DNA from 3 places in the Neobacillus sp. D3-1R genome. Region 3 is predicted to be linked to each of the others. Evidence: a T-box and tRNA genes for the amino acid it is inferred to sense, from the RefSeq annotation. Region 3 holds a T-box; the other regions hold tRNA genes.
The links. The T-box of region 3 lies ahead of argS (arginine--tRNA ligase). A T-box ahead of a tRNA ligase gene usually reads a tRNA of that ligase, here a tRNA-Arg.
Positions count from the first base shown of each region.

Region 1 (10,277 bases), 180 kb from region 3:
CACCCATCTTTCGCTACTCATACCGGCATTCTCACTTCTAAGCGCTCCACCAGTCCTTACGGTCTAGCTTCAACGCCCTTAGAACGCTCTCCTACCACTGACACCATACGGTGTCAATCCACAGCTTCGGTGTTACGTTTAGCCCCGGTACATTTTCGGCGCAGAGTCACTCGACCAGTGAGCTATTACGCACTCTTTAAATGGTGGCTGCTTCTAAGCCAACATCCTGGTTGTCTAAGCAACTCCACATCCTTTTCCACTTAACGTAAACTTTGGGACCTTAGCTGGTGGTCTGGGCTGTTTCCCTTTTGACTACGGATCTTATCACTCGCAGTCTGACTCCCACGGATAAGTCTTTGGCATTCGGAGTTTGTCTGAATTCGGTAACCCGATGAGGGCCCCTAGTCCAAACAGTGCTCTACCTCCAAGACTCTTACTACGTGAGGCTAGCCCTAAAGCTATTTCGGAGAGAACCAGCTATCTCCAAGTTCGATTGGAATTTCTCCGCTACCCACACCTCATCCCCGCACTTTTCAACGTGCGTGGGTTCGGGCCTCCATCCAGTGTTACCTGGACTTCACCCTGGACATGGGTAGATCACCTGGTTTCGGGTCTACGACCACATACTCATTCGCCCTATTCAGACTCGCTTTCGCTGCGGCTCCGTCTTTTCAACTTAACCTTGCATGTAATCGTAACTCGCCGGTTCATTCTACAAAAGGCACGCTATCACCCATTAACGGGCTCTAACTACTTGTAGGCACACGGTTTCAGGATCTTTTTCACTCCCCTTCCGGGGTGCTTTTCACCTTTCCCTCACGGTACTGGTTCACTATCGGTCACTAGGGAGTATTTAGCCTTGGGAGATGGTCCTCCCTGCTTCCGACCGGATTTCTCGTGTCCGGCCGTACTCAGGATCCACTCAGGAGGGAACGAAGTTTCGACTACAGGGTTTTTACCTTCTCTGACCGATCTTTCCAGATCTGTTCATCTACCCCGTTCCTTTGTAACTCCATGTTGAGTGTCCTACAACCCCAAGAGGCAAGCCTCTTGGTTTGGGCTATGTCCCGTTTCGCTCGCCGCTACTCAGGGAATCGCGTTTGCTTTCTCTTCCTCCGGGTACTTAGATGTTTCAGTTCCCCGGGTATGCCATCAGTACCCTATGTATTCAGGTAAAGATACTACTCCATTACGAGCAGTGGGTTCCCCCATTCGGAAATCTCCGGATCAAAGCTTACTTACAGCTCCCCGGAGCATATCGGCGTTAGTCCCGTCCTTCATCGGCTCCTAGTGCCAAGGCATCCACCGTGCGCCCTTATTAACTTAACCTAAAGGTTAATTCTCTTACTTAATATAAGAGACAAACTAAAACGGCAATCTTACTCGGTTTTTACTTGGTTTCTTCTATACGATTATCTAGTTTTCAAGGAACAAAAATAGCAATATCCTTTGCTATTAAGTAGCAATAGCAATATATTGCCACAAGAGAGATTGCTCTCTCAAAACTAAACACCAAACAATTAACACCAAAGATTTTAATGTTTTTGTGACCGATGGTCACTTATATTCCTTAGAAAGGAGGTGATCCAGCCGCACCTTCCGATACGGCTACCTTGTTACGACTTCACCCCAATCATCTGTCCCACCTTAGGCGGCTGGCTCCTTACGGTTACCCCACCGACTTCGGGTGTTACAAACTCTCGTGGTGTGACGGGCGGTGTGTACAAGGCCCGGGAACGTATTCACCGCGGCATGCTGATCCGCGATTACTAGCGATTCCAGCTTCATGCAGGCGAGTTGCAGCCTGCAATCCGAACTGAGAATGGTTTTATGGGATTCGCTTAACCTCGCGGTCTTGCAGCCCTTTGTACCATCCATTGTAGCACGTGTGTAGCCCAGGTCATAAGGGGCATGATGATTTGACGTCATCCCCACCTTCCTCCGGTTTGTCACCGGCAGTCACCTTAGAGTGCCCAACTAAATGCTGGCAACTAAGATCAAGGGTTGCGCTCGTTGCGGGACTTAACCCAACATCTCACGACACGAGCTGACGACAACCATGCACCACCTGTCACTCTGTCCCCCGAAGGGGAAAGCCCTATCTCTAGGGTTGTCAGAGGATGTCAAGACCTGGTAAGGTTCTTCGCGTTGCTTCGAATTAAACCACATGCTCCACCGCTTGTGCGGGCCCCCGTCAATTCCTTTGAGTTTCAGTCTTGCGACCGTACTCCCCAGGCGGAGTGCTTAATGCGTTAGCTGCAGCACTAAAGGGCGGAAACCCTCTAACACTTAGCACTCATCGTTTACGGCGTGGACTACCAGGGTATCTAATCCTGTTTGCTCCCCACGCTTTCGCGCCTCAGCGTCAGTTACAGACCAGAAAGTCGCCTTCGCCACTGGTGTTCCTCCACATCTCTACGCATTTCACCGCTACACGTGGAATTCCACTTTCCTCTTCTGTACTCAAGTCCCCCAGTTTCCAATGACCCTCCACGGTTGAGCCGTGGGCTTTCACATCAGACTTAAAGGACCGCCTGCGCGCGCTTTACGCCCAATAATTCCGGACAACGCTTGCCACCTACGTATTACCGCGGCTGCTGGCACGTAGTTAGCCGTGGCTTTCTGGTTAGGTACCGTCAAGGTACCGGCAGTTACTCCGGTACTTGTTCTTCCCTAACAACAGAGCTTTACGACCCGAAGGCCTTCATCGCTCACGCGGCGTTGCTCCGTCAGACTTTCGTCCATTGCGGAAGATTCCCTACTGCTGCCTCCCGTAGGAGTCTGGGCCGTGTCTCAGTCCCAGTGTGGCCGATCACCCTCTCAGGTCGGCTACGCATCGTCGCCTTGGTGAGCCGTTACCTCACCAACTAGCTAATGCGCCGCGGGCCCATCTGTAAGTGACAGCCGAAACCGTCTTTCAGCTTTCCCTCATGAGAGAGAAAGGATTATCCGGTATTAGCTCCGGTTTCCCGAAGTTATCCCAGTCTTACAGGTAGGTTGCCCACGTGTTACTCACCCGTCCGCCGCTAACCTTCAGGAGCAAGCTCCTAAAGATTCGCTCGACTTGCATGTATTAGGCACGCCGCCAGCGTTCGTCCTGAGCCAGGATCAAACTCTCCAATAAAGTGTTTGATATAGCTCATAAAGTTTACTCTGGCTTTTTTTAAAACTTCTATAATAGAAGCCTTACCTTTGTTAATGTTTGGTTGTTTAGTTTTCAAAGAACAATGTTTTCAGAGACAACTTTTATATAATATCAATATTATCAATAGTTGTCAATAAGTTTTTTGGTGGAGTCTAGGGGGATCGAACCCCTGACCTCCTGCGTGCAAGGCAGGCGCTCTCCCAGCTGAGCTAAGACCCCAGGAAATTAATATGATTAAATTAATGGTCGGGAAGACAGGATTCGAACCTGCGACCCCTTGGTCCCAAACCAAGTGCTCTACCAAGCTGAGCTACTTCCCGTTCATATGGCGCGCCCGAAAGGAGTCGAACCCATAACCTTCTGATCCGTAGTCAGACGCTCTATCCAATTGAGCTACGGGCGCATTTTATTCTTATCTTTAAGTTATCAAAAATATCTTGGTTTTTTTCTGTCGAAAAAAACTTGGTGCCGAGGACCGGAATCGAACCGGTACGGTAGTCACCTACCGCAGGATTTTAAGTCCTGTGCGTCTGCCAGTTCCGCCACCCCGGCACTACTTTGGAGCGGAAGACGGGATTCGAACCCGCGACCCCCACCTTGGCAAGGTGGTGTTCTACCACTGAACTACTTCCGCATCTTATGGTATATTTCTTTTGTATTGAAAAACATGGTGCGGGTGAAGGGAGTCGAACCCCCACGCCTTGCGGCGCCAGATCCTAAGTCTGGTGCGTCTGCCAATTCCGCCACACCCGCATATGATAGTTTATTTTACTGTCGTAAAAAAACTAGTTCTTTTTACTTTCGTAAAAAAACTTGGTGAGCCATGAAGGACTCGAACCTTCGACCCTCTGATTAAAAGTCAGATGCTCTACCGACTGAGCTAATGGCTCACAGAATTCCGATTGAGTACATAGCTCGTTCGAAAAAAAAGTGGTGCCGGCGAGAGGACTTGAACCCCCAACCTACTGATTACAAGTCAGTTGCTCTACCAATTGAGCTACACCGGCATAAAAAAGTAAATTTATAATATATAAATTTTAAGGATAGATCTTTTTACTATCGCAAAAAATTAAAGAAAGTTCTTTTCGCTATCGCGAAAAAACTTTGGTGGAGGATGACGGGATCGAACCGCCGACCCTCTGCTTGTAAGGCAGATGCTCTCCCAGCTGAGCTAATCCTCCATATTTTTAAGCCTGGCGACGTCCTACTCTCACAGGAGGAATCCTCCAACTACCATCGGCGCTGAGAAGCTTAACTTCCGTGTTCGGTATGGGAACGGGTGTGACCTTCTCGCCATCGCCACCAGACTATTTTGTTGAGGTAAACTCTTTTCACTTACGTGAAAAAGTCTTATTCCCTCAAAACTAGATAATGTATTAGAAGAAGTAAAAACAAGTTTGCCTTATTTGGATATCCAAATGTTTTGGTTAAGTCCTCGAACGATTAGTATCAGTCAGCTCCACACGTCACCGCGCTTCCACCTCTGACCTATCAACCTGATCATCTTTCAGGGTTCTTACTAGCTTACGCTATGGGAAATCTCATCTTGAGGGGGGCTTCATGCTTAGATGCTTTCAGCACTTATCCCGTCCGCACATAGCTACCCAGCGATGCCTTTGGCAAGACAACTGGTACACCAGCGGTGCGTCCATCCCGGTCCTCTCGTACTAAGGACAGCTCCTCTCAAATTTCCTACGCCCACGACGGATAGGGACCGAACTGTCTCACGACGTTCTGAACCCAGCTCGCGTACCGCTTTAATGGGCGAACAGCCCAACCCTTGGGACCGACTACAGCCCCAGGATGCGATGAGCCGACATCGAGGTGCCAAACCTCCCCGTCGATGTGGACTCTTGGGGGAGATAAGCCTGTTATCCCCGGGGTAGCTTTTATCCGTTGAGCGATGGCCCTTCCATGCGGAACCACCGGATCACTAAGCCCGACTTTCGTCCCTGCTCGACTTGTAGGTCTCGCAGTCAAGCTCCCTTGTGCCTTTACACTCTACGAATGATTTCCAACCATTCTGAGGGAACCTTTGGGCGCCTCCGTTACTCTTTAGGAGGCGACCGCCCCAGTCAAACTGCCCACCTGACACTGTCTCCCACCCCGATAGAGGGGTGCGGGTTAGAATTTCAATACAGCCAGGGTAGTATCCCACCGACGCCTCCACCGAAGCTGGCGCTCCGGCTTCTCAGGCTCCTACCTATCCTGTACAAGCTGTACCAAAATTCAATATCAGGCTACAGTAAAGCTCCACGGGGTCTTTCCGTCCTGTCGCGGGTAACCTGCATCTTCACAGGTACTATAATTTCACCGAGTCTCTCGTTGAGACAGTGCCCAGATCGTTACGCCTTTCGTGCGGGTCGGAACTTACCCGACAAGGAATTTCGCTACCTTAGGACCGTTATAGTTACGGCCGCCGTTTACTGGGGCTTCGATTCAGAGCTTCGCTTGCGCTAACCCCTCCTCTTAACCTTCCAGCACCGGGCAGGCGTCAGCCCCTATACTTCGCCTTACGGCTTCGCAGAGACCTGTGTTTTTGCTAAACAGTCGCCTGGGCCTATTCACTGCGGCTTTTCGAGGCTATTCACCCCAAAAAGCACCCCTTCTCCCGAAGTTACGGGGTCATTTTGCCGAGTTCCTTAACGAGAGTTCTCTCGCACACCTTAGGATTCTCTCCTCGCCTACCTGTGTCGGTTTGCGGTACGGGCACCTTTTATCTCGCTAGAGGCTTTTCTTGGCAGCGTGGAATCAGGAACTTCGGTACTATATTTCCCTCGCTATCACAGCTCAGCCTTCACGGTAACGGGATTTGCCTCGTTACCAGCCTAACTGCTTAGACGCACATATCCAACAGTGCGCTTACCCTATCCTTCTGCGTCCCCCCATTGCTCAAACGATAAAGAGGTGGTACAGGAATATCAACCTGTTATCCATCGCCTACGCCTTTCGGCCTCGGCTTAGGTCCCGACTAACCCTGAGCGGACGAGCCTTCCTCAGGAAACCTTAGGCATACGGTGGATGGGATTCTCACCCATCTTTCGCTACTCATACCGGCATTCTCACTTCTAAGCGCTCCACCAGTCCTTACGGTCTAGCTTCAACGCCCTTAGAACGCTCTCCTACCACTGACACCATACGGTGTCAATCCACAGCTTCGGTGTTACGTTTAGCCCCGGTACATTTTCGGCGCAGAGTCACTCGACCAGTGAGCTATTACGCACTCTTTAAATGGTGGCTGCTTCTAAGCCAACATCCTGGTTGTCTAAGCAACTCCACATCCTTTTCCACTTAACGTAAACTTTGGGACCTTAGCTGGTGGTCTGGGCTGTTTCCCTTTTGACTACGGATCTTATCACTCGCAGTCTGACTCCCACGGATAAGTCTTTGGCATTCGGAGTTTGTCTGAATTCGGTAACCCGATGAGGGCCCCTAGTCCAAACAGTGCTCTACCTCCAAGACTCTTACTACGTGAGGCTAGCCCTAAAGCTATTTCGGAGAGAACCAGCTATCTCCAAGTTCGATTGGAATTTCTCCGCTACCCACACCTCATCCCCGCACTTTTCAACGTGCGTGGGTTCGGGCCTCCATCCAGTGTTACCTGGACTTCACCCTGGACATGGGTAGATCACCTGGTTTCGGGTCTACGACCACATACTCATTCGCCCTATTCAGACTCGCTTTCGCTGCGGCTCCGTCTTTTCAACTTAACCTTGCATGTAATCGTAACTCGCCGGTTCATTCTACAAAAGGCACGCTATCACCCATTAACGGGCTCTAACTACTTGTAGGCACACGGTTTCAGGATCTTTTTCACTCCCCTTCCGGGGTGCTTTTCACCTTTCCCTCACGGTACTGGTTCACTATCGGTCACTAGGGAGTATTTAGCCTTGGGAGATGGTCCTCCCTGCTTCCGACCGGATTTCTCGTGTCCGGCCGTACTCAGGATCCACTCAGGAGGGAACGAAGTTTCGACTACAGGGTTTTTACCTTCTCTGACCGATCTTTCCAGATCTGTTCATCTACCCCGTTCCTTTGTAACTCCATGTTGAGTGTCCTACAACCCCAAGAGGCAAGCCTCTTGGTTTGGGCTATGTCCCGTTTCGCTCGCCGCTACTCAGGGAATCGCGTTTGCTTTCTCTTCCTCCGGGTACTTAGATGTTTCAGTTCCCCGGGTATGCCATCAGTACCCTATGTATTCAGGTAAAGATACTACTCCATTACGAGCAGTGGGTTCCCCCATTCGGAAATCTCCGGATCAAAGCTTACTTACAGCTCCCCGGAGCATATCGGCGTTAGTCCCGTCCTTCATCGGCTCCTAGTGCCAAGGCATCCACCGTGCGCCCTTATTAACTTAACCTAAAGGTTAATTCTCTTACTTAATATAAGAGACAAACTAAAACGGCAATCTTACTCGGTTTTTACTTGGTTTCTTCTATACGATTATCTAGTTTTCAAGGAACAAAAATAGCAATATCCTTTGCTATTAAGTAGCAATAGCAATATATTGCCACAAGAGAGATTGCTCTCTCAAAACTAAACACCAAACAATTAACACCAAAGATTTTAATGTTTTTGTGACCGATGGTCACTTATATTCCTTAGAAAGGAGGTGATCCAGCCGCACCTTCCGATACGGCTACCTTGTTACGACTTCACCCCAATCATCTGTCCCACCTTAGGCGGCTGGCTCCTTACGGTTACCCCACCGACTTCGGGTGTTACAAACTCTCGTGGTGTGACGGGCGGTGTGTACAAGGCCCGGGAACGTATTCACCGCGGCATGCTGATCCGCGATTACTAGCGATTCCAGCTTCATGCAGGCGAGTTGCAGCCTGCAATCCGAACTGAGAATGGTTTTATGGGATTCGCTTAACCTCGCGGTCTTGCAGCCCTTTGTACCATCCATTGTAGCACGTGTGTAGCCCAGGTCATAAGGGGCATGATGATTTGACGTCATCCCCACCTTCCTCCGGTTTGTCACCGGCAGTCACCTTAGAGTGCCCAACTAAATGCTGGCAACTAAGATCAAGGGTTGCGCTCGTTGCGGGACTTAACCCAACATCTCACGACACGAGCTGACGACAACCATGCACCACCTGTCACTCTGTCCCCCGAAGGGGAAAGCCCTATCTCTAGGGTTGTCAGAGGATGTCAAGACCTGGTAAGGTTCTTCGCGTTGCTTCGAATTAAACCACATGCTCCACCGCTTGTGCGGGCCCCCGTCAATTCCTTTGAGTTTCAGTCTTGCGACCGTACTCCCCAGGCGGAGTGCTTAATGCGTTAGCTGCAGCACTAAAGGGCGGAAACCCTCTAACACTTAGCACTCATCGTTTACGGCGTGGACTACCAGGGTATCTAATCCTGTTTGCTCCCCACGCTTTCGCGCCTCAGCGTCAGTTACAGACCAGAAAGTCGCCTTCGCCACTGGTGTTCCTCCACATCTCTACGCATTTCACCGCTACACGTGGAATTCCACTTTCCTCTTCTGTACTCAAGTCCCCCAGTTTCCAATGACCCTCCACGGTTGAGCCGTGGGCTTTCACATCAGACTTAAAGGACCGCCTGCGCGCGCTTTACGCCCAATAATTCCGGACAACGCTTGCCACCTACGTATTACCGCGGCTGCTGGCACGTAGTTAGCCGTGGCTTTCTGGTTAGGTACCGTCAAGGTACCGGCAGTTACTCCGGTACTTGTTCTTCCCTAACAACAGAGCTTTACGACCCGAAGGCCTTCATCGCTCACGCGGCGTTGCTCCGTCAGACTTTCGTCCATTGCGGAAGATTCCCTACTGCTGCCTCCCGTAGGAGTCTGGGCCGTGTCTCAGTCCCAGTGTGGCCGATCACCCTCTCAGGTCGGCTACGCATCGTCGCCTTGGTGAGCCGTTACCTCACCAACTAGCTAATGCGCCGCGGGCCCATCTGTAAGTGACAGCCGAAACCGTCTTTCAGCTTTCCCTCATGAGAGAGAAAGGATTATCCGGTATTAGCTCCGGTTTCCCGAAGTTATCCCAGTCTTACAGGTAGGTTGCCCACGTGTTACTCACCCGTCCGCCGCTAACCTTCAGGAGCAAGCTCCTAAAGATTCGCTCGACTTGCATGTATTAGGCACGCCGCCAGCGTTCGTCCTGAGCCAGGATCAAACTCTCCAATAAAGTGTTTGATATAGCTCATAAAGTTTACTCTGGCTTTTTTTAAAACTTCTATAATAGAAGCCTTACCTTTGTTAATGTTTGGTTGTTTAGTTTTCAAAGAACAATTTGTTAATCGCCCATAAGCGACTTTTTAATATTAGCAGAAACGTTTTTTTTAGTCAAGAACTTTTTATCATCTTTTCTTTCAAACCGTTTGTGCTGTTGTCTCGCAACAACGAATATAAATATACCATCAATATATTATCATTGCAATAACTTTTTTTCTTTTTTATACCTTTTAAATTCCCCCAGACACTTTAAAGACAAAACATTGCAGGTCAGAGGTAATTTTAAAAGTAATTTTAATATAATTATCTTCTTGTATAAAAGCTGTTTCCGTATAGATTGTGGTTTTCGTAAAAATCCCTAAAGACGGATTTTTACAGGCACTCTTACTTAGTGCTCAGCTCTTTTCTTAAGTTTCATATGAGTTTAACACCCAAATTGTGAATCGGCTATTTTATTTGTAAGAAAGAGCAACAAAGTTTCAGAAAAGAGCCTATATAAAAAAGGCAAAAGCCATTAAAGTGGCTTTTGCCTTATATCTTAACGATGACGCATTAACGGGAATAATAGTACATCTCTAATAGATGGAGAATCGGTCAATAGCATAACTAATCGGTCGATACCAATTCCTAGACCACCTGTTGGCGGCATTCCGTACTCTAATGCCTCTACAAAGTCCTCATCCATCATATGAGCTTCATCATTACCTTGTTCACGTTCTTTAAGCTGATCCTCAAATCGCTCACGTTGATCAATAGGATCATTTAATTCTGTGAATGCATTTGCATATTCACGAGCAACAATAAATAATTCGAATCGATCAGTAAAACGTGGGTCCTCAGGATTCTTTTTAGCCAGCGGAGAGATTTCTACTGGATGACCAGTAATAAACGTAGGCTGGATTAAATGTTGTTCTACTTTTTGTTCAAAGA
Region 1 is NZ_CP197471.1:4,561,962-4,572,238, reverse strand. It holds rRNA gene ACSBPO_RS23005 (23S ribosomal RNA) at 1-1,329, opposite strand, end outside; rRNA gene ACSBPO_RS23000 (16S ribosomal RNA) at 1,575-3,124, opposite strand; tRNA gene ACSBPO_RS22995 (tRNA-Ala) at 3,289-3,364, opposite strand; tRNA gene ACSBPO_RS22990 (tRNA-Pro) at 3,389-3,465, opposite strand; tRNA gene ACSBPO_RS22985 (tRNA-Arg) at 3,472-3,548, opposite strand; tRNA gene ACSBPO_RS22980 (tRNA-Leu) at 3,609-3,697, opposite strand; tRNA gene ACSBPO_RS22975 (tRNA-Gly) at 3,705-3,779, opposite strand; tRNA gene ACSBPO_RS22970 (tRNA-Leu) at 3,814-3,898, opposite strand; tRNA gene ACSBPO_RS22965 (tRNA-Lys) at 3,960-4,035, opposite strand; tRNA gene ACSBPO_RS22960 (tRNA-Thr) at 4,077-4,152, opposite strand; tRNA gene ACSBPO_RS22955 (tRNA-Val) at 4,251-4,326, opposite strand; rRNA gene rrf (5S ribosomal RNA) at 4,337-4,452, opposite strand; rRNA gene ACSBPO_RS22945 (23S ribosomal RNA) at 4,569-7,505, opposite strand; rRNA gene ACSBPO_RS22940 (16S ribosomal RNA) at 7,751-9,300, opposite strand; gene lysS (lysine--tRNA ligase) at 9,886-10,277, opposite strand, start outside.
Region 1: it encodes a tRNA-Arg, which carries the amino acid that the T-box ahead of argS (arginine--tRNA ligase) is inferred to sense. The anticodon was not compared.

Region 2 (10,277 bases), 1.2 Mb from region 3:
GCGGAGTGGGAGGGATTTGAACCCTCGCGCCGGTTGCCCGACCTACACCCTTAGCAGGGGCGCCTCTTCAGCCTCTTGAGTACCACTCCATTAATATGTTATTTCATACAAAACTTTTGTAAGCCGTATTCTGTTCACAAAGTGCTGCAAACGGAAAATATCCTTGCACTATATGGAGAATCATCTATCTCATAGTATATTTACTATGGTGTCCTTAGGTTCTATTTCCCTTTAGACACTTCCCCTACCATCGTTTGGGTTGCTCGCTCGTGGGGTTTACCTCGTTCCACCTTCAATGTTTCCATCGAAGCTACGTCACTGTGGCACTTTCAAAGTATTCACACCATATTCAATTGAACTTAGGTGTTTTCCTTGCCGTCAACCATTTAAGGCTGCTCTAGCTTACGGTTTCGCTAGACACGAACACTACAGACATCTCAGTCTGTGCGAGTACGGACTTTCCTCACAAATACAAGATTTGCGCGATTCTCTCCAGTTTTGTATGTTCTAACAAAAATTATTTTATCACTTTTATTCGTTTAAGTCAACTTCTGCGAATAAATGAGTAATAAATAAAAGCGGGTGATGGGAATCGAACCCACGACATCAGCTTGGAAGGCTGAGGTTTTACCATTAAACTACACCCGCATAATTAATATAATATTTTATTGTATTCCTATCTTAACATATCCAAACATTAAGTTCAAATGTTAATTAATGGGGCGATCGAGGGGAATCGAACCCCCGAGTGCCAGAGCCACAATCTGGTGCGTTAACCACTTCGCCACGACCGCCATCTTATTATGATATAAACTTATTTTGTCCATATTTTAAAAAAATATGGCGGAGGAAGAGGGATTCGAACCCCCGCGCGGTTTAACCCGCCTGTCGGTTTTCAAGACCGATCCCTTCAGCCGGACTTGGGTATTCCTCCATATTAAATCAAAGTAGCGGCGGAGGGGATCGAACCCCCGACCTTACGGGTATGAACCGTACGCTCTAGCCAGCTGAGCTACACCGCCATAATTTTAATAATTAAATTCATGGTCGGGAAGACAGGATTCGAACCTGCGACCCCTTGGTCCCAAACCAAGTGCTCTACCAAGCTGAGCTACTTCCCGATAATATGGCGCGCCCGAAAGGAGTCGAACCCATAACCTTCTGATCCGTAGTCAGACGCTCTATCCAATTGAGCTACGGGCGCATATAATGTGTCTACCATTTCAACAAATTATTTTAAGGTAACCTGCGAATAGGAACTTTGGGACAAGAAATATATTAACATCCCATTTCACAGAAGTCAACTTCTTTTCAATAAAAAGGTTCCTTTTACAATCAAAAAAAATGATGGATTAGGAATTTCATTTTATCTAGTCCAAGCTATAAAATCAAGATAAAATTTAAGAAAAAAGAACGCATGAGTTAAAAAATGCTTAGTAACTCTACATGCGTTCCATTAACAAATTTAAGATAAAATAAAACCTTTATTGCCTGATATCCAAAATAAACTCCAAAACCTATCAGTGATAATCCAGATAGTAATGATATGAGGAAAATCATTTGATTTGTAAAAACCTTTTTAAAACTGCTAGAAATGATTGCCATTGTAATATCCCAAATAAATAATCCAATAAATATTGCTAAGCTATACGTTAACAATTGTTGGTGATTATAAGATGCTACTGTTTTAGCTAGAACTGAACCATAAATTCCTAACCAAAATAAGATCGTAAGTGGGTTTGATATTGAAATGAAAAAGCCATTCAAAAATGACTGGTATAACGGAACTTTCGTTCTATTTGAACTTGAAGTCTTTGGTTGCGCATTTAGTAAACTTTCAACACCAGTATAAATAAGAACAAAACAGCCGAATAACCAAAGAAAAGTCTGCATAAATGGAGTTTCTATAAAATTCACTACTCCTATGTAAACAGCAATCATATAGATTCCATCTGCTACAAATGCCCCAATCCCTACAAACCAGGAATGCCAAAAACCAAACTTTATCCCCTTGTCCAATTGAGCTGCATTAACAGGACCGATTGGAGCAGCTAGGGATAATCCTAATAATATGTAACTCAGAAAAACACTCACTCACCTTTGCTCCCTTCTGAAAAAAACATCTCTAAGAAAACTTATTCAGAAGGATAGACAAGTACAACCTTTTTTTAGAAAAAAAGACAAGTTGTTTGTCAACGAAAATTTCATCAAAAAAGAAGTGGCCAAAACTTTCTGGCCACTCAGTTTGTTAATTATTTACTTGATAATTTAAAAGAGAGAAAAGTTCATTTTTTTCCTTTTCAGATAAATCTCTCCACTGACCTATTTCTAAACTACCTAATTTAATATTCATGATTCGAATTCGTTCAAGCTTTGTTACTCTATATCCAAAAGCTTTACACATCCGTCGAATTTGGCGATTTAACCCCTGGGTTAAAACAATTCTAAAAACACGGTCACTAATTCTTGTTACTTCACAACGCTTTGTTATTTCGCCTAATATTTCCACTCCATTTGACATCCCTCTTATAAAATGTTGGTTATAAGGTTTGTCTACTGTTACAATGTATTCTTTTTCATGATTATTCTCTGCACGGAGTATCCTATTCACAATATCTCCATCGTTCGTCAGTAAAATTAATCCCTGGGAATCTTTATCTAATCGACCAATTGGAAAAACTCGCTGTGGATGATTGACAAAATCAATAATATTCCCTTTTACTTGTTTTTCAGATGTACAAGTAATTCCTACAGGCTTATTTAATGCAATGTATATTGGTTTTGGTTTTGACTTTATAGGTTTACCGTCAATTAGTACTTCATCTCCAGGTTCAACTTGACTTCCTAATTCGCATATCGTTCCATTAATAGTCACTCTTTTTGCTTCAATTAATCGGTCAGTTTCCCTTCTAGAGCAAAAGCCAGTTTCAGCAATATATTTATTTATTCTCATTAAAATCCTCTTCTCTATAACCATTGTTTCATTTTAATTGAGATCTATGTAATTTTGTTAACTAACGTCTAAATTATATAGTAAAGAAGTAGCGAAAGGAAATACCAAGTGGATAAATATAGATACACTTACGCTATTCGTTATTTCGAAATAGTTTTAATCCATTTCTTATAGTTCATACTAATATAACTTATCATTTTTTCGATATAAGATAAAATAAATAAATACCCTTATTATATCTAGTTTATATATCAATATTTTATAATTTCGAATAATTTTTAGTAAATGTAACCAAATAGACTAAAGTGAATTTTTGTTATTTACAAAAAATTCTGCTCAGTGTATTATTCAAATACAACTTTCGACAAAATTTTCAACTGTGAGGAATTTTTATATGAGCTTATTTCGTAAAAAATCAATTTCCGCTTTACTGCAAGAATCCGAAAATAAAGGATTAACGTTAAAGAAAGATCTCGGTGCTTTTGACCTTACTATGTTAGGCATTGGAGCTATAATCGGTACTGGAATTTTCGTTTTGACTGGAGTAGCCGCTAGCCAACATGCCGGTCCTGCACTTATTATCTCCTTTATATTATCTGGACTTGCCTGCGTTTTTGCAGCACTTTGTTATGCTGAATTCGCTTCATCTGTTCCTGTTTCTGGAAGTGCTTATACTTATAGCTATGCTACCTTTGGAGAACTCATTGCTTGGATATTAGGATGGGATTTAATTCTTGAATATGGGGTTGCTTCATCAGCTGTCGCTGCTGGTTGGTCTGGTTATTTCCAAGGGTTACTAGGTGGGTTTGGAATTTATCTACCGAAGGCTATAACAAGCGCCTATAATCCATCCGCCGGAACCTATGTGGATATTCCAGCTATACTTATTGTGTTATTCATCATGTTTTTACTAACACAAGGTGTTAAGAAGTCAGCTCGATTCAATACGATCATGGTTATAATTAAATTAGCGGTAGTCTTTTTATTTATTGGAGTAGGAGCTTGGTATGTTAAACCTGCAAACTGGACTCCATTTATGCCTTTTGGTTTTGATGGGGTAGCAGTTGGAGCAGCAACTGTATTTTTCGCTTATATTGGTTTTGATGCCGTTTCAACAGCCGCAGAGGAAGTAAAAAATCCTAAACGCAATATGCCGATTGGGATTATAGCGTCATTAGCTGTTTGTACGATTCTTTATATTGTCGTATCAGCTATTTTAACTGGAATTGTTCCTTACACTGAACTAAATGTTAAAAATCCGGTTGCTTTTGCCCTAAACTATATCCACCAAGATTGGGTTGCTGGTTTTATTTCATTAGGGGCCATTACTGGAATTACAACTGTTTTACTAGTTATGATGTATGGTCAAACACGTTTATTCTATGCAATAAGTCGTGATGGATTATTACCAAAAGCCTTTTCAAAAGTTAATAAACGTACTAATACACCAGTTGTAAATACTTGGGTAGTGGCAATTATTGTTGCGTTTTTTGCTGGGGTTATTCCATTAGGGAAGCTTGCTGAATTAACAAACATTGGTACACTATTTGCCTTTATTGTAGTTTCATTAGGGGTTTTAGTATTAAGAAAAACTCAACCGAATTTAAAACGTGCTTTTAAAGTTCCTTTTGTACCAGTTATCCCCTTACTGGCAGTTTTATTCTGTGGCTATTTAACATTACAATTACCTGCTACCACTTGGATCTCATTCTTCGTTTGGCTTGTCATTGGGTTATTTGTATATATGTTATACGGACGTCGTAATAGTCATTTAAATCAAACAGAAGGAAAAGAAAAGCAAACAACCTAATTTATAAGTAAATTCAGAGGTGAGCAGAAAGGACCCTATTCTTTCTGCTCATTTTTTGTTATTCCAAAATTACTCGGTATGTTAATATACAACTAGTTAATAATCTTAAGAGCTATTCAAAAGGAGAAAAACATGATTAGAGTCATCGCCGTAACGAAAGATTCAAAACTCGTTTCTGATCTACATGTTCATGATTTACACCCTGAAAAATACAAATGGTTTTGGGTAGATTTTGACCGTCCTACAGACGAGGAAATTGACTTATTAAAAGACCCTTTTCAATTCCACCATCTTGCTATAGAGGATTGCATACATACGCTACAAAGACCGAAATTGGACTATTATGATGATTATTCATTTTTTGTTACTCATTCGATCAATCCAGAAACTTTTGAAAAAGAAGAGGTTGACTTCTTTTTAGGGGAAAATTATGTTGTTTCCTTTCATCGAAAACTATCAATAGAATTAGAGGAAGTTTGGCAACGTTTTTTCGTATCAAAATCTGCTAAAAACTGGACACCATCCCTTGTTTTTTATCATGTTCTAGACAAAATTGTTGATAATTATTTTCCGCTGGTATATCAAATTGAAGATGCATTAAATAATATTGATGAAGAATCAAATAAAAAATCAATGGAAGTATTATTAAATCAATTGTTCGATGCACGCCATCATCTTCTAATATTAAGACATACCATTGTGCCAATGAGAGATTTAGCCTATCGAATGCTCAACTCGCAGCGACTAACGGCAATTGTTCATAAAAAAGAATATTTTGCAGATATTCATGATCATTTACTTAAATTGTCGGAAATGATTGAGGCAAGCAGAGAATTAACAACCGATATTCGAGATAGTTACCTCTCATTAAATTCACATGAAACGAACCGAGTCATGAAGGTGTTAACGATTATTACCACTATTTTCATGCCTTTATCTTTTCTTGCGGGATTATACGGAATGAATTTTGAACATATGCCTGAACTTTCATGGAAGTATGGCTATTTTGTTATTTTAATACTAATGTTCACCATAAGTACCGTTATGTTTATTTGGTTTCGAAAAAAAGGATGGTTTAAATAAAGTAAAAAGACAAGACAAGCAATAAATGCTAGTCTTGTCTTTTTTTCTATTTTATCGGTGTGGATTCTAATTTTTGTATCAGTGTATCTTCTTTTTCCTTGGCCATACCTGCTCTCATTTCAGCCGAACCCCTTACCTCTTTATACCATTTTAATGTGTCTGTCGCAGTCTCCTCTACCGGTCTAAAGGACAATCCTGCTGAGATAGCTTGGTCTGTATTGGCAGCAAGCATTCCACTCATATCTTTTCCGTCTGAAAGCGGTCTAGCATCCGGGATCCAAAGAGGCATTTCCATCCAAGGACCGACTTCATTTTCTAGAAGAAAATCATCATTTGCCCATACAAATTCTGCATTGGAACTTAAACCTCTTTTAATTGCTTGAAGTAAATAGTTCATTGTTAAATGGTTATCTATTCCTGTAGCGTTAAATACTCCTGTTTGATTATTTTCAACCATATGGATGGTCCACTTTGCCAAGTCTCTTACATCAATATATTGAACCATTCTATCAGGGTTACCTGGAGCCAGTACTTGCCCTCCTTCATTAATTCGTTTCACCCAATACGTAAATCGGTCAGAATTATCATAAGGCCCAACGATTAATCCCGGACGAATAATTAAGCTTTTAGAAGGAATTGCCTGTAAAAGAACTTGCTCACATAAGGATTTTAGCTCCCCATAATGGCTCATAACTGGTGAATCACTTCCCTTTGTTACCTCTTCCACTTCCTCTTTTGTCATAGTTAGGGTCTCTGCATCCTCATTAAAGTTCTTTTTTGAAAAATCCTTATAGACAGAAATCGTTGAAATAAATACATATTGATCAACCTGATTTTCTAAAACTTGGACAGATTTCTCCATTGTTTTAGGTAAATAACCACATGTATCAATAACCGCATCCCATTTCCGACCTTTAAGCTGCTCTAAATCCTGAATTTGATTCCGGTCTCCGAAAACTTGTTCAACATCTGGAAAAACCTCTTTGTTTGTACCTCTATTGAATAAAGTGATTTCATGGTTTCTTTTTAGTCCCTCTTCCACTAAAAATCTTCCTAAAAATCTTGTACCACCAATAATTAATATTTTCATATTTTCGCCCCCTTTTTATCCTTTAATTTATATTCTAAATAATTTGAAAATTTAACTCAAATTTTGAATCACAAAACTGTTCGACTTTTTTTAAATGAATGGGTTTTATTTGTTTAAGCTCGTTCATAAAATGTACAAGTTTCTATTTTAGGATGGAGTGGTAATTTGAATGTTAATGTGCTTTTGAGTTATATAATCCTTGGGTTAACACTAGCCGCTCCCATTGGACCGGTAAATTCTTCGCGAATTGATAAAGGGATTAAAAATGGTTTCTGGCATGCGTGGATTGTAGGGGCTGGCTCCATGATTGCAGATGCTATTTTCATGTTGCTAGTATTTTTAGGGGTTGTTCGTTTTTTGGACATACCTATAGTGCAAATATTTCTTTGGATTTTCGGCTCATTTGTCCTCCTTTATTCAGGTGTTGAGAGTATTCTAAAATCTAATGTTATTTCCTTAAATTACAGCCGGGAAAAAGAATCCTTGTTTAAATGCTTTATGACTGGTTTTATCATGTCTATTACTAGTCCATTATCTATTTTATTTTGGTTAGGGATATACGGCTCCGTTTTAGCTAAAACAGCCTCATCCTATGGAAATGGCTTATTAATAATCTATAGCTGTATGATATTTCTAGGTTTAACGATTTGGGATATCTTCATGGCATTTTTAACAACTGGATTTAGAAAGTATTTAAACTATAAAAGCCTTATGGCTATTTCTGTTATCTCTGGGGCTTCACTCATTGTTTTTGGTTTATATTTTGGATACCAAGGAATTAAAGCTCTCTTTTGACCATAAACATAAAAACCACCAAAATTGGTGGTTTTCTTTGGTTATTCGGTTATTTCTCCTTCATATTCTGTCGGGTCAACAAAAGAAATATATAACAGATATACTACCATACCAATAGCGGTTAATAAAAATGCCCAGCCAAGTGTTAATTGGTCAATTAGTAGATAGTTATTACATAACTGAACAGGGGATTTTATATAAAGCCAACCCAAAAGAAAAAATGAAACAGTGAAGAAAATAATAACGGTGTTTTTTGTAATTGAACCAAGCTTTTTCCAACTATCCCGTAATGGTACACCTGCTAAAAATGGGATACTAATAAATTTGAAAATTTCTACTGTAGTGACTGTCAGTGCTTCATCCATGGATCGAGGCAACATCCAATAAACCATTATGATAGAAAATAAAATAATACCAGGTAATCCATTTGAATTCCATTTTTCAAAAAATCCCGGAAAGCGTTTTTGAAAAAAATCAGCCATCAGTAATCCCGCAATGACCAACATAGGCATTTGCATATGCATATGAATAGCCATCACCGATTCCATAAAATTTGCTACAGGAGGAATAACTAAAAATATTAATAACAGTAGCCCATAAAAAGATTTATTCATAGTCTACTCCCCCTCTTCTTTAAGAATATCTAATATTTTATCCTTTGCTTCTGCTGGCTTCATATAATCCATGACATCCACTAAAGTCCCTTTTTTATCGACTAAGTAAAATGCAGAATTATGAACAAAGTTTCCATTTCCATCTGGAATAACGGTTACCCCAAACTTATTTAACAATGAATCTAGTTCAGCTTGGTTTGGGATTCTAGCCATTCTCCACGTTTTTCCATCACTGTTAAACATATCTTTATACACATCAAGTCGAGCTGGATCATCCCTAGTTGGATCAAAGCTAATACTAAGAAATACAATGTCTTTTCCTATATATTTACTGGGTAGAGTATGGTATACCTGGCCCATGTTTTTTTCTAATTGAGGACACACCGTTCCACACGATGTATACATAAATGTAATTAATACAAATTTATCCTTAAACTCAGAAATAGTATATTTTTGTCCATTGCTATCCTCTAACGTAACTTTTGGAAACTTAGGCTGGACATCTATTAGTCTATTTACTCTAGCCTTTTCAGCTGTATAAGCAGTGAATCCATCTGTTCCTATATAAAATAAAATGAAACCGAATAGGAAAACGATTAATAATGCGATGGTATTACTTCGATTTTTGATCATTAACGATCACTTCCCACAATGTTTTTAAAACAAAATAGAGTAGAAAGAGATAGCCCCATCCTAGAGCTATCTCTTCTTTTTTCTGAATTACCAAGTTTTAAATGGAGGTGAACCTGGAGGTGCATTAACAATCATGTCTGTTAACGGTACGACATATGCCATTGCAATTACAATAATCGTAAGAACAACCCATAATCCCCAACGCTCAGTCCAATATGGAGTTTTTGGTGCATTTTCCTCTTCTTCAGCAATTGGGAACTCTGTTTCTCCCTTTGGTGCAAAAAACATCATATTAAATACTGCGTAAACTTGTATGATAACTGCAATTAATAATAATGTTGCTCCGATACCTAAAAGCGTCATATATGGCTCCCAGCCTAATGCTGTTGCATGATCCCCATAGGTTGAATAAGATGTTCTGCGTGGAGCTCCAAATAATCCAACCGTATGCTGAGCGCCAGACATAATAATCATACCAATTGTCCAAGTGATTGTTTGAACAACCCCTACTTTATTCATTTGTGGTGTTAATATACGATTTGAAATATGTGGAACTAACCAATAGCTTACTCCGAAGAATGTCATAACTACTGACATCCCTAAAGTTAAGTGAAAATGTCCTACAATCCACATTGTATTATGAACGACACCATCTAATTGATTTGTGGTTTGAGCAATACCACCTGCACCAGCTGGAATAAAGGCAGCCATTGCAATAAATGGAGCTAGGAATCGAACATCCCCCCATGGTAATTTCTTAAACCAACCAAGTGCTCCTTTACCGCCTTTTGCTCTTCCTGTTTTTTCAAATACTCTAAACATAGCATATGCTGTCATTAATGAAGGGAATCCGATTGCTAAACTCATAAAGACGTGCATAAACTTAATCTCAGGTGAAATAGCAGGGTCAACAATCTGATGGTGGAATCCACCTGTGATGTTCATAATAACTAAGGGAATAACTACCATACGTGTTAAGAAATCATTCCAACGGTGTCCACCGATAATTTTCGGGATAATGCAATACCATACAGATACAGCTGTTAAATACCAGATGTTAACTGCCGTATGTCCGAAAGCCCAGAATAGAGTACGAGCAACCATAACATTAATACCATCGGTCCATCCAAGTACCCAAGGAATAATCATGAAAAGCACTTCAACTGCAACGAAAGCAGTTGCACCTACTAATAAGATAAATACACCCGTTGCAAAAAATGATAAAATAGGAAGATGTTTCCCACGATTATTCTTTCTCCAATTTGCCACTTGGATAAAAGCCCCAATTGACAGCATCCA
Region 2 is NZ_CP197471.1:1,280,830-1,291,106, reverse strand. It holds tRNA gene ACSBPO_RS06535 (tRNA-Ser) at 1-89, opposite strand, end outside; RNA gene rnpB (RNase P RNA component class B) at 115-498, opposite strand; tRNA gene ACSBPO_RS06525 (tRNA-Gly) at 578-648, opposite strand; tRNA gene ACSBPO_RS06520 (tRNA-His) at 719-794, opposite strand; tRNA gene ACSBPO_RS06515 (tRNA-Ser) at 842-934, opposite strand; tRNA gene ACSBPO_RS06510 (tRNA-Met) at 949-1,022, opposite strand; tRNA gene ACSBPO_RS06505 (tRNA-Pro) at 1,045-1,121, opposite strand; tRNA gene ACSBPO_RS06500 (tRNA-Arg) at 1,128-1,204, opposite strand; gene ACSBPO_RS06495 (LysE family transporter) at 1,423-2,094, opposite strand; gene rluF (23S rRNA pseudouridine(2604) synthase RluF) at 2,249-2,953, opposite strand; gene ACSBPO_RS06485 (amino acid permease) at 3,348-4,763, shown strand; gene corA (magnesium/cobalt transporter CorA) at 4,896-5,846, shown strand; gene ACSBPO_RS06475 (SDR family oxidoreductase) at 5,893-6,936, opposite strand; gene ACSBPO_RS06470 (LysE family transporter) at 7,102-7,731, shown strand; gene ACSBPO_RS06465 (hypothetical protein) at 7,773-8,345, opposite strand; gene ACSBPO_RS06460 (SCO family protein) at 8,349-8,978, opposite strand; gene ACSBPO_RS06455 (cbb3-type cytochrome c oxidase subunit I) at 9,066-10,277, opposite strand, start outside.
Region 2: it encodes a tRNA-Arg, which carries the amino acid that the T-box ahead of argS (arginine--tRNA ligase) is inferred to sense. The anticodon was not compared.

Region 3 (10,277 bases):
CGTTGATAGAAGTCATTCCATACACCTGAAATGGTTCAATGGGACCATTTTCTCCATCTAATTTTAAACAGTCCCATTTGGTTTCATTTATTTTTTCACAAGCTTCCTCTAATATTTTAAAAATGATTTCCGGATTCTCGCGATAACTGATAACCATCCTTTCAATTACCCTCATTCGATTGATATTATAATTATGGATTTGTTTTATTTCCCCATTGCTAATCGTTAATAGCCTCCCGCTCCATTCCCGTACCTTTAAATAACGAAGGCCGATATCTTCAACCGTTCCATTAAACGTATTATTAATCATAATAAAATCGCCTTTATGAAGCTGCTTTTCATAAATTAAAAAGATTCCAGCCAGTATATCCTTGATCAAGCTCTGGGCTCCAAACCCAACTACGACCCCAACAACCCCTGCCCCTGCTAAAACTCTTCCAAAATGCTCGACATATTGGGAAATGGCAAAAAAGATAATACTTAACGTCGCGGTATATTTTGTTAAGGAATGGACCATGCTCGCGATGGTTTGCTCTTTCCTTTCCTCAATAAAATGGGTCCGTTTGAAAAAATTTTGAACCAGTTTATTGATGATAATAACCGCCAACCAAGCAATCATGATCGCAATAAAAATACTAGTAAGTTTATACTTGTGAAGGTAATCTATCCAATCCATTTCAACACCTACTTTGAATCCATTCATAGGTTATTGTTTGCAAACTTCATAAAAATAACAATTGTTGGCAAAATTATTATTATCGGATATAATACAGAGAAAAGTGGATGAAGCTTGCTTATGCGAACTCCCACCCAAACTAAACAAACCAAAATCGATGAAAAAGAGAGTAATTATCTGTTCGTCCTAGCGAGTCAGGAATGGTGAGAGCCTGATACTAAAACAGTTAATGAACCGCACTTTTGAGATGCTTTTCTGAATGGAGTAGGAAAGGCCGGGGCAAAGCCTCGTTAACGTGAAGCTGGTTTCCCTTTATGGGAACAATTAGAGTGGTACCGCGGGATATTTGAACTCTCGTCTCTTTTATTAGAGACGAGAGTTTTTTATTTGTCTGTCAAAAAAATGAAGGAGGTTTATTTTATGAACTATGTAGGATCTTTCGCAGATGCGCTATACGAAATTCTACAGCCAGAGATAGATAAAGCAACCATCGAACAATTAATCGAAAAGCCAAAGATTGCTGATTTCGGCGATTATGCTTTTCCTTGCTTTCAGCTTGCAAAAATTAGAAAGCAAGCCCCTCCACTTATCGCGAAACAAATCAGTGATTCCATTACCTCCCCACTGATACAAAAAGCAGAGGCTGTCGGCGGTTATGTAAATGTTTTTTTGAATAAACAAATGGTTACACAACATGTCCTAGAGGCTGTCTTATCACAAAAACAAAATTATGGTTCTTTATCCATTGGAGAAAACAAGGTTGTCACCATTGATATGTCCTCACCCAATATTGCAAAGCCATTTTCGATGGGGCATCTCCGTTCCACTGTAATCGGGAATGCACTGGCGTTAATTTTTCAAAAATGCGGCTATCAGACAGTCAAAATTAATCATCTAGGTGATTGGGGAACTCAGTTCGGAAAATTAATTACAGCCTATAAAAAGTGGGGTAATGAGGAAAGTGTAAAGAAGGAACCGATTAAGGAACTCCTTTCACTATATGTAAAATTTCATGACGAAGCAGAAAAGGACCACACTCTTGAGGAAGACGGTCGTGCTTGGTTTAAAAAATTAGAGGACGGCCACGATGAGGCACTATCCCTGTGGCGTTGGTTCCGTGACGAATCCTTAAAGGAATTCTCAAAGATCTATGAATTGCTTAAAGTAGACTTCGATTCTTATAATGGTGAAGCTTTTTATAATGACAAAATGGGAATGGTCGTTGAAATGCTGGAGGAAAATGGGCTTTTAGTCGAATCGGACCAGGCTCAGGTCGTTCCATTGGAGGAACAAAACCTACCTCCTTGCTTAATTAAAAAATCAGATGGTGCTACTCTTTACGCAACCCGTGATTTAGCAGCAGCATTTTATCGCAAAAATAACTATCAGTTTGATCAAGCGCTATACGTTGTAGGAAATGAGCAAAGCCTGCATTTTAATCAATTAAAAGCTGTTTTAGCAAAAATGGACTTTGAGTGGTCTGATACTCTTCACCATATTCCTTTTGGAATGATGCTGAAAGACGGTAAAAAAATGTCTACGAGAAAAGGTAAGGTTATTTTACTAGAAGAAGTACTAACGGAGTCTATTTCTTTAGCAATGAAAAATATAGAAGCCAAAAATCCATCCTTAACCAATAAGGAAGAAGTTTCGAAGCAGGTTGGTGTAGGCGCTGTTATTTTTCATGACTTGAAGAACTTCCGAATGAATGACATCGAATTTTCGCTTGAGGATATGCTGCGTTTTGAGGGTGAGACTGGACCATATATTCAATACACAAACGCTCGTGCCAACTCCCTTTTAAGAAAAGGAAATTGGAACGAAACTGGTACCATATCCATTCATTTTGAGGGCAAAGCTCATTGGGAAATCATTTCCCTCCTAAGAGATTTTTCGGAAGTGATCTCAAACTCTATGAAAAAATTTGACCCTTCCCAAATCGCTAAGTACGCAATTGACCTTTCACGTGCCTTTAATCAGTATTATGGAGAAGTGAGAATTTTAGAAGAAAATGAGGAACTTCAAGCACGATTAGCTCTCGTTTCTGCTGTTACGATTGTGCTACAGGAGTCATTGCGACTACTGGGGCTGGATGCACCAAATGAGATGTAAAAATAAGAAATGCGGAAGCGCCTTGATTAGCCCCGACAAGCAAATGTTCTCTAGCCTAAGAAGTATGAACTTGACTTCTTAGGCTAGAGGTTATTTGACCTCGAGGGGCTAGGCGCTGGAGCTAGACAATTTTCGAAGTCCCAAAAGGTTATACTTTCTCACCTTATAAAGAAGGCTATGTGAAGTTTTCCTTTTCACATAGCCTTCTTTTTTAGAAAAATACTACATAGATCACTAATGCTAATACAATACGGTAAATCGCAAAAGGTACAAGCTTAACTTTATTAATCAGCTTTAAGAAGAAACGAATCGAAATTAAGGCAAATACAAAGGCACTTATAAATCCTGCAATGAAAAATGGCAGGGCATCCGACGTAAAGTATTGCCAGTTTTTAAGTAACGAAATTAAGCTTGCTCCTGCCATAATTGGAACGGCCATAATAAAGGTAAAATCTGCAGCTGCACGGTGACTTAAGCCAATAAGAACCCCACCAGATATCGTTGAACCTGAACGGGAGAACCCTGGCCACAATGATAAACACTGAATTAATCCGACTGTAAATGCTTGTTTATACGTGATTTGGTCAACCGTATCTATTACTGGCTGCGTTCTTTTACCGGCAAAATAATCAGCAAAAATCATAAAAACTGCACCAATGACTAATCCAATTAAGACTGTATAAGTTGAAAATAAGTATTCATCAATATAATCTTCAAAAAGAACTCCTAATACACCTGCTGGAATTAATCCAACAATGACTTGCGTTAACTTTAGACGTCCTTGGGGTTGGCCAGCTTCTTGTTTTACTTTCTTTAAACCAAACATTTCTAAGAAACGGTTAAAAAATACAATCACAACCGCCAATATAGAACCAAGCTGAATAACCACTTTAAAGGTATTTGCCACATATTTGGAACCTAACATGTCTACTGTTTTTAACCACATATCATCCACAATAATCATATGACCAGTAGAAGAAACTGGGGCGAATTCTGTGAGTCCCTCTACAAATCCAAGAATAATTGCTTTTAAAAGCATTAAAAAATCCATTATACAAACTCCTTATTTACTTTATTAAGTACAAATTTCTTTTTTAAAAACACCGATTCTTTAATAATAAATGCTTTTCCATAATAAATAAAGTTAAATTAGCTCACTGTAATAAACATGTAAATAGAGTATCTAATACAGGGAAATATAAAAGTAAAATAATCACTGTAAGGGGCATTTTATGAAAAAATACCTTTTGATTCTACTATTTGTCTTTCTCATTCCTTCTTTTGCTTCTGCGGAAAGAAATCAGTCTATAAAAGCAACTTTTATTAGAGGAGATGACTTATGGTTAAAAATAAATCAAACGGAAGTAAAATTGACTAATAAAGAGTATATAAGATATCCAAAATGGTCCTCAAATGGAAACTTGGTAGCCTATATCAAAGGAACAAAAAGTGACTTTCCACTCTTTAATGGTGAGCTTTGGATATACATTCTTAATACGAACAAACATATAAAGCTAAATTCAAATGTAAACAATGAGTATCAATGGTCTCCTCACGGGAATTCAATCGGGTTCATGGTTGAAAAAACATTATATCTATATCAAACTGATTCGAATAAATCTTTTAAAGTAGCAACTAATATTGAAAACTTTTCGTGGCTGCCAGATGGAAGTGGCTTTTTAACATCTTCAAAAGAAAGCACTCAACTTCATTCAGATCTTAAATTATCGATTGTTAAATGGAGTGTTGACCAAAATAAGCCCAAAATAAAACCCTTTTATACGATACCTGTTGACCAACATGAATACTTTGTATCTACGAGTCCATTTAAATGGTCCCCTGATAGGAAATGGATAAGTTTTTTATTGATCCCTACCGCCTCTTTATCTGCAGACGGCAACACACTATGTATTCTTTCAAGTGACGGAAAAACCTTTCAAAGAGTATCTGAGATGTTAAATGATATGAAATGGATGGAGTGGTCACCTTCACGTCAGGTATTAGGTTACATAAATGGAGTTGGAAGAGAAGCAACATCCAATAAACACCTAAAGCTACTGGGCGTTCCTTCATTCACGAAAACAAATCTTACACCAAAAGGTTTTGTAGATCGTGATCTAGTCTGGATGGGTAATCAAGTTCTATACGTTTCTCGTTCTAAAGAAAGCAGTTGGGTTCCTTTGGATAAAAGACCGTTACCTAGTTTATACATCGTGAATCTGAAAGCAAATAAACAGAAAAGAATTACATTTTCTTCTAAACATGAAGGTGATTTTAGACCACAAATCTGGAGCGACAAACTATTTTGGGTACGAACAGATAGAAAAATGTCTAATGTATTAATGTCATCCATTTCTCCTATCAGAGAAAATATATGGATTCAAAATATTGATACTCCAAAGCCATACTATGAAAAATGGAACTGGGATGAAGTTTTTAGTGTGTTTGGTACAGTTCAATAATCTCACTTATTCCAATCCATATTTATGGATTGGTTTTTATTATCCAAATTGTTCCATGATTGATATAATGAAAATATTATTTCTTCTGGGAGCTTATAAAATGAATCTATCAACATCATCTCCCCATCAGCTTGTACAGTTCAATGAATATGATATTCCTGGATTGATAGAGCTTTCGGCTTCTGTTGGTTGGGATTATGATCGATATGAAATTCAAACTGTCATGTCTTGTGGGAAAATTTTTGGCCATAAAAATGAAAAAGGTAAAGTTATTTCGAGTGCAGCCATTATGGAATACGGAAAAAGTTTTGCATCCATCGGAATGGTCATTGTCCATGATCTGTACAGAGGTTTAGGATTAGGGAGAATGGCCACGCAAAAATGTTTAGACTCTGTCTCTAGTCAAACTATTACGATGTTGATTGCTACTGAGGCTGGAAAACCAATGTATGAAAAAATGGGTTTTCAAACGACTGACAGCATACATAAATTTCTTTGTGACCACTATATTCCTAATCATACTAATAATGAAGTTCAACACATTCACCCGATGACAGTGGAGGATTATTCGAAGGTTTTTGAGTTAGACCAAAAGGCATTTGGGGAAAATAGACAACAATTTTTAGTTAATAGAATGGCACAAGCACAAGAAGCACTTATTCTAAAAAATGAAGATAACCAGATTATTGGGTATGGACTATCTATAAAAGGACCTGTTCATCTAGTCCTTGGGCCTATCGTAGCCCCTAACCCTCACATGGCATTTTCTTTAATAGATTGTCTAGCAAAAAATCATCTTGGACCCTTAAGAATCGATATTCCATCTGGAAATGAAAGTTTAATAGAGATTATTGAGAGAAGTGGCTTTATCAAAGCAAGCAACCCTCCCATTATGATTATTAATGGAAAGGAATTACCACCACGTAATAAAACACTTTTTGCGATCGCAGCCCAAATATTTGGCTAAGCTCTATTTAGGGAGGTTTAATATGGCAAAGGAATTTAGAGAATTCTTTGAGCGCTACAAAGAGATTTGGAAAAGCTCATCAATCAACGAGTTGAAAGAAATGATTTCGAAAGACTATCAAGCAAGAGAAATAACGGGTAATGATATTGTGGATTTTGGATATGAAGAATCTATTTCCGGTTGGGAGCAAGCCTTTACCTATTTTAAAAATCAAAGTAGTGAATGGGTTTTGAGTGAGATTTCAACTATTCCACTAAAAGAAGATGAAGTCATGGTTATACTTGCTGCATCTCTCATTATAGAAGGAAAACAATTAGAAACTTCCAACTTGTTTTTTCAAACCTTTAAAAAGGAAGACAATTCTAATTGGCATTTAGTTAGAAGTTATATCGAAGCTGGGGTTCGAACAGAAAAACTTAATAAACTATCATTTAGCTGGGCCAACTGAGAAAATTCGGTTGGTTTTTCCTTTGTTATTAAATGTTTTAGAGGAAATCTTTTAATTGTTTTTGCTAACAGATACATATATCTGACTAAATTTAGAATTTATCTGACTCTTTTACGCATATATCTGACTCTTTTGGAATTATATCTAACCAAAATTGGATTATTACTAACTTTGTCACAATATTACCAAAACATAGGAGCTATCAAAGCCTATAAAACACAAAAAAACAACCTTTTTAGGTTGTTCTTAATCGCCTGGCGACGTCCTACTCTCACAGGAGGAATCCTCCAACTACCATCGGCGCTGAGAAGCTTAACTTCCGTGTTCGGTATGGGAACGGGTGTGACCTTCTCGCCATCGCCACCAGACTATATTTTGTTGAGGTAAACTCTTTTCACTTACGTGAAAAAGTCTTGTTCCCTCAAAACTAGATAATGTATTAGAAGAAGTAAAAACAAGTTTGCCTTATTTGGATATCCAAATGTTTTGGTTAAGTCCTCGAACGATTAGTATCAGTCAGCTCCACACGTCACCGCGCTTCCACCTCTGACCTATCAACCTGATCATCTTTCAGGGTTCTTACTAGCTTACGCTATGGGAAATCTCATCTTGAGGGGGGCTTCATGCTTAGATGCTTTCAGCACTTATCCCGTCCGCACATAGCTACCCAGCGATGCCTTTGGCAAGACAACTGGTACACCAGTGGTGCGTCCATCCCGGTCCTCTCGTACTAAGGACAGCTCCTCTCAAATTTCCTACGCCCACGACGGATAGGGACCGAACTGTCTCACGACGTTCTGAACCCAGCTCGCGTACCGCTTTAATGGGCGAACAGCCCAACCCTTGGGACCGACTACAGCCCCAGGATGCGATGAGCCGACATCGAGGTGCCAAACCTCCCCGTCGATGTGGACTCTTGGGGGAGATAAGCCTGTTATCCCCGGGGTAGCTTTTATCCGTTGAGCGATGGCCCTTCCATGCGGAACCACCGGATCACTAAGCCCGACTTTCGTCCCTGCTCGACTTGTAGGTCTCGCAGTCAAGCTCCCTTGTGCCTTTACACTCTACGAATGATTTCCAACCATTCTGAGGGAACCTTTGGGCGCCTCCGTTACTCTTTAGGAGGCGACCGCCCCAGTCAAACTGCCCACCTGACACTGTCTCCCACCCCGATAGAGGGGTGCGGGTTAGAATTTCAATACAGCCAGGGTAGTATCCCACCGACGCCTCCACCGAAGCTGGCGCTCCGGCTTCTCAGGCTCCTACCTATCCTGTACAAGCTGTACCAAAATTCAATATCAGGCTACAGTAAAGCTCCACGGGGTCTTTCCGTCCTGTCGCGGGTAACCTGCATCTTCACAGGTACTATAATTTCACCGAGTCTCTCGTTGAGACAGTGCCCAGATCGTTACGCCTTTCGTGCGGGTCGGAACTTACCCGACAAGGAATTTCGCTACCTTAGGACCGTTATAGTTACGGCCGCCGTTTACTGGGGCTTCGATTCAGAGCTTCGCTTGCGCTAACCCCTCCTCTTAACCTTCCAGCACCGGGCAGGCGTCAGCCCCTATACTTCGCCTTACGGCTTCGCAGAGACCTGTGTTTTTGCTAAACAGTCGCCTGGGCCTATTCACTGCGGCTTTTCGAGGCTATTCACCCCAAAAAGCACCCCTTCTCCCGAAGTTACGGGGTCATTTTGCCGAGTTCCTTAACGAGAGTTCTCTCGCACACCTTAGGATTCTCTCCTCGCCTACCTGTGTCGGTTTGCGGTACGGGCACCTTTTATCTCGCTAGAGGCTTTTCTTGGCAGCGTGGAATCAGGAACTTCGGTACTATATTTCCCTCGCTATCACAGCTCAGCCTTCACGGTAACGGGATTTGCCTCGTTACCAGCCTAACTGCTTAGACGCACATATCCAACAGTGCGCTTACCCTATCCTTCTGCGTCCCCCCATTGCTCAAACGATAAAGAGGTGGTACAGGAATATCAACCTGTTATCCATCGCCTACGCCTTTCGGCCTCGGCTTAGGTCCCGACTAACCCTGAGCGGACGAGCCTTCCTCAGGAAACCTTAGGCATACGGTGGATGGGATTCTCACCCATCTTTCGCTACTCATACCGGCATTCTCACTTCTAAGCGCTCCACCAGTCCTTACGGTCTAGCTTCAACGCCCTTAGAACGCTCTCCTACCACTGACACCATACGGTGTCAATCCACAGCTTCGGTGTTACGTTTAGCCCCGGTACATTTTCGGCGCAGAGTCACTCGACCAGTGAGCTATTACGCACTCTTTAAATGGTGGCTGCTTCTAAGCCAACATCCTGGTTGTCTAAGCAACTCCACATCCTTTTCCACTTAACGTAAACTTTGGGACCTTAGCTGGTGGTCTGGGCTGTTTCCCTTTTGACTACGGATCTTATCACTCGCAGTCTGACTCCCACGGATAAGTCTTTGGCATTCGGAGTTTGTCTGAATTCGGTAACCCGATGAGGGCCCCTAGTCCAAACAGTGCTCTACCTCCAAGACTCTTACTACGTGAGGCTAGCCCTAAAGCTATTTCGGAGAGAACCAGCTATCTCCAAGTTCGATTGGAATTTCTCCGCTACCCACACCTCATCCCCGCACTTTTCAACGTGCGTGGGTTCGGGCCTCCATCCAGTGTTACCTGGACTTCACCCTGGACATGGGTAGATCACCTGGTTTCGGGTCTACGACCACATACTCATTCGCCCTATTCAGACTCGCTTTCGCTGCGGCTCCGTCTTATCAACTTAACCTTGCATGTAATCGTAACTCGCCGGTTCATTCTACAAAAGGCACGCTATCACCCATTAACGGGCTCTAACTACTTGTAGGCACACGGTTTCAGGATCTTTTTCACTCCCCTTCCGGGGTGCTTTTCACCTTTCCCTCACGGTACTGGTTCACTATCGGTCACTAGGGAGTATTTAGCCTTGGGAGATGGTCCTCCCTGCTTCCGACCGGATTTCTCGTGTCCGGCCGTACTCAGGATCCACTCAGGAGGGAACGAAGTTTCGACTACAGGGTTTTTACCTTCTCTGACCGATCTTTCCAGATCTGTTCATCTACCCCGTTCCTTTGTAACTCCATGTTGAGTGTCCTACAACCCCAAGAGGCAAGCCTCTTGGTTTGGGCTATGTCCCGTTTCGCTCGCCGCTACTCAGGGAATCGCGTTTGCTTTCTCTTCCTCCGGGTACTTAGATGTTTCAGTTCCCCGGGTATGCCATCAGTACCCTATGTATTCAGGTAAAGATACTACTCCATTACGAGCAGTGGGTTTCCCCATTCGGAAATCTCCGGATCAAAGCTTACTTACAGCTCCCCGGAGCATATCGGCGTTAGTCCCGTCCTTCATCGGCTCCTAGTGCCAAGGCATCCACCGTGCGCCCTTATTAACTTAACCTAAAGGTTAATTCTCTTACTATAAAATAAGAGAGAAACTAAAATGGCAATTACTCGGTTTTTACTTGGTTTCTTCTATACGATTATCTAGTTTTCAAGGAACAAGTAGTAGTAGCTACCTAAATAGCTACCGAGAGATTGCTCTCTCAAAACTAAACACCAAACAATTAACACCAAAGATTTAAATGTT
Region 3 is NZ_CP197471.1:95,026-105,302, reverse strand. It holds gene ACSBPO_RS00530 (mechanosensitive ion channel family protein) at 1-676, opposite strand, end outside; T-box leader at 825-1,041, shown strand; gene argS (arginine--tRNA ligase) at 1,097-2,788, shown strand; gene ACSBPO_RS00520 (undecaprenyl-diphosphate phosphatase) at 3,000-3,839, opposite strand; gene ACSBPO_RS00515 (translocation protein TolB) at 4,021-5,250, shown strand; gene ACSBPO_RS00510 (GNAT family N-acetyltransferase) at 5,351-6,217, shown strand; gene ACSBPO_RS00505 (flavoprotein) at 6,240-6,665, shown strand; rRNA gene rrf (5S ribosomal RNA) at 6,918-7,033, opposite strand; rRNA gene ACSBPO_RS00495 (23S ribosomal RNA) at 7,152-10,088, opposite strand.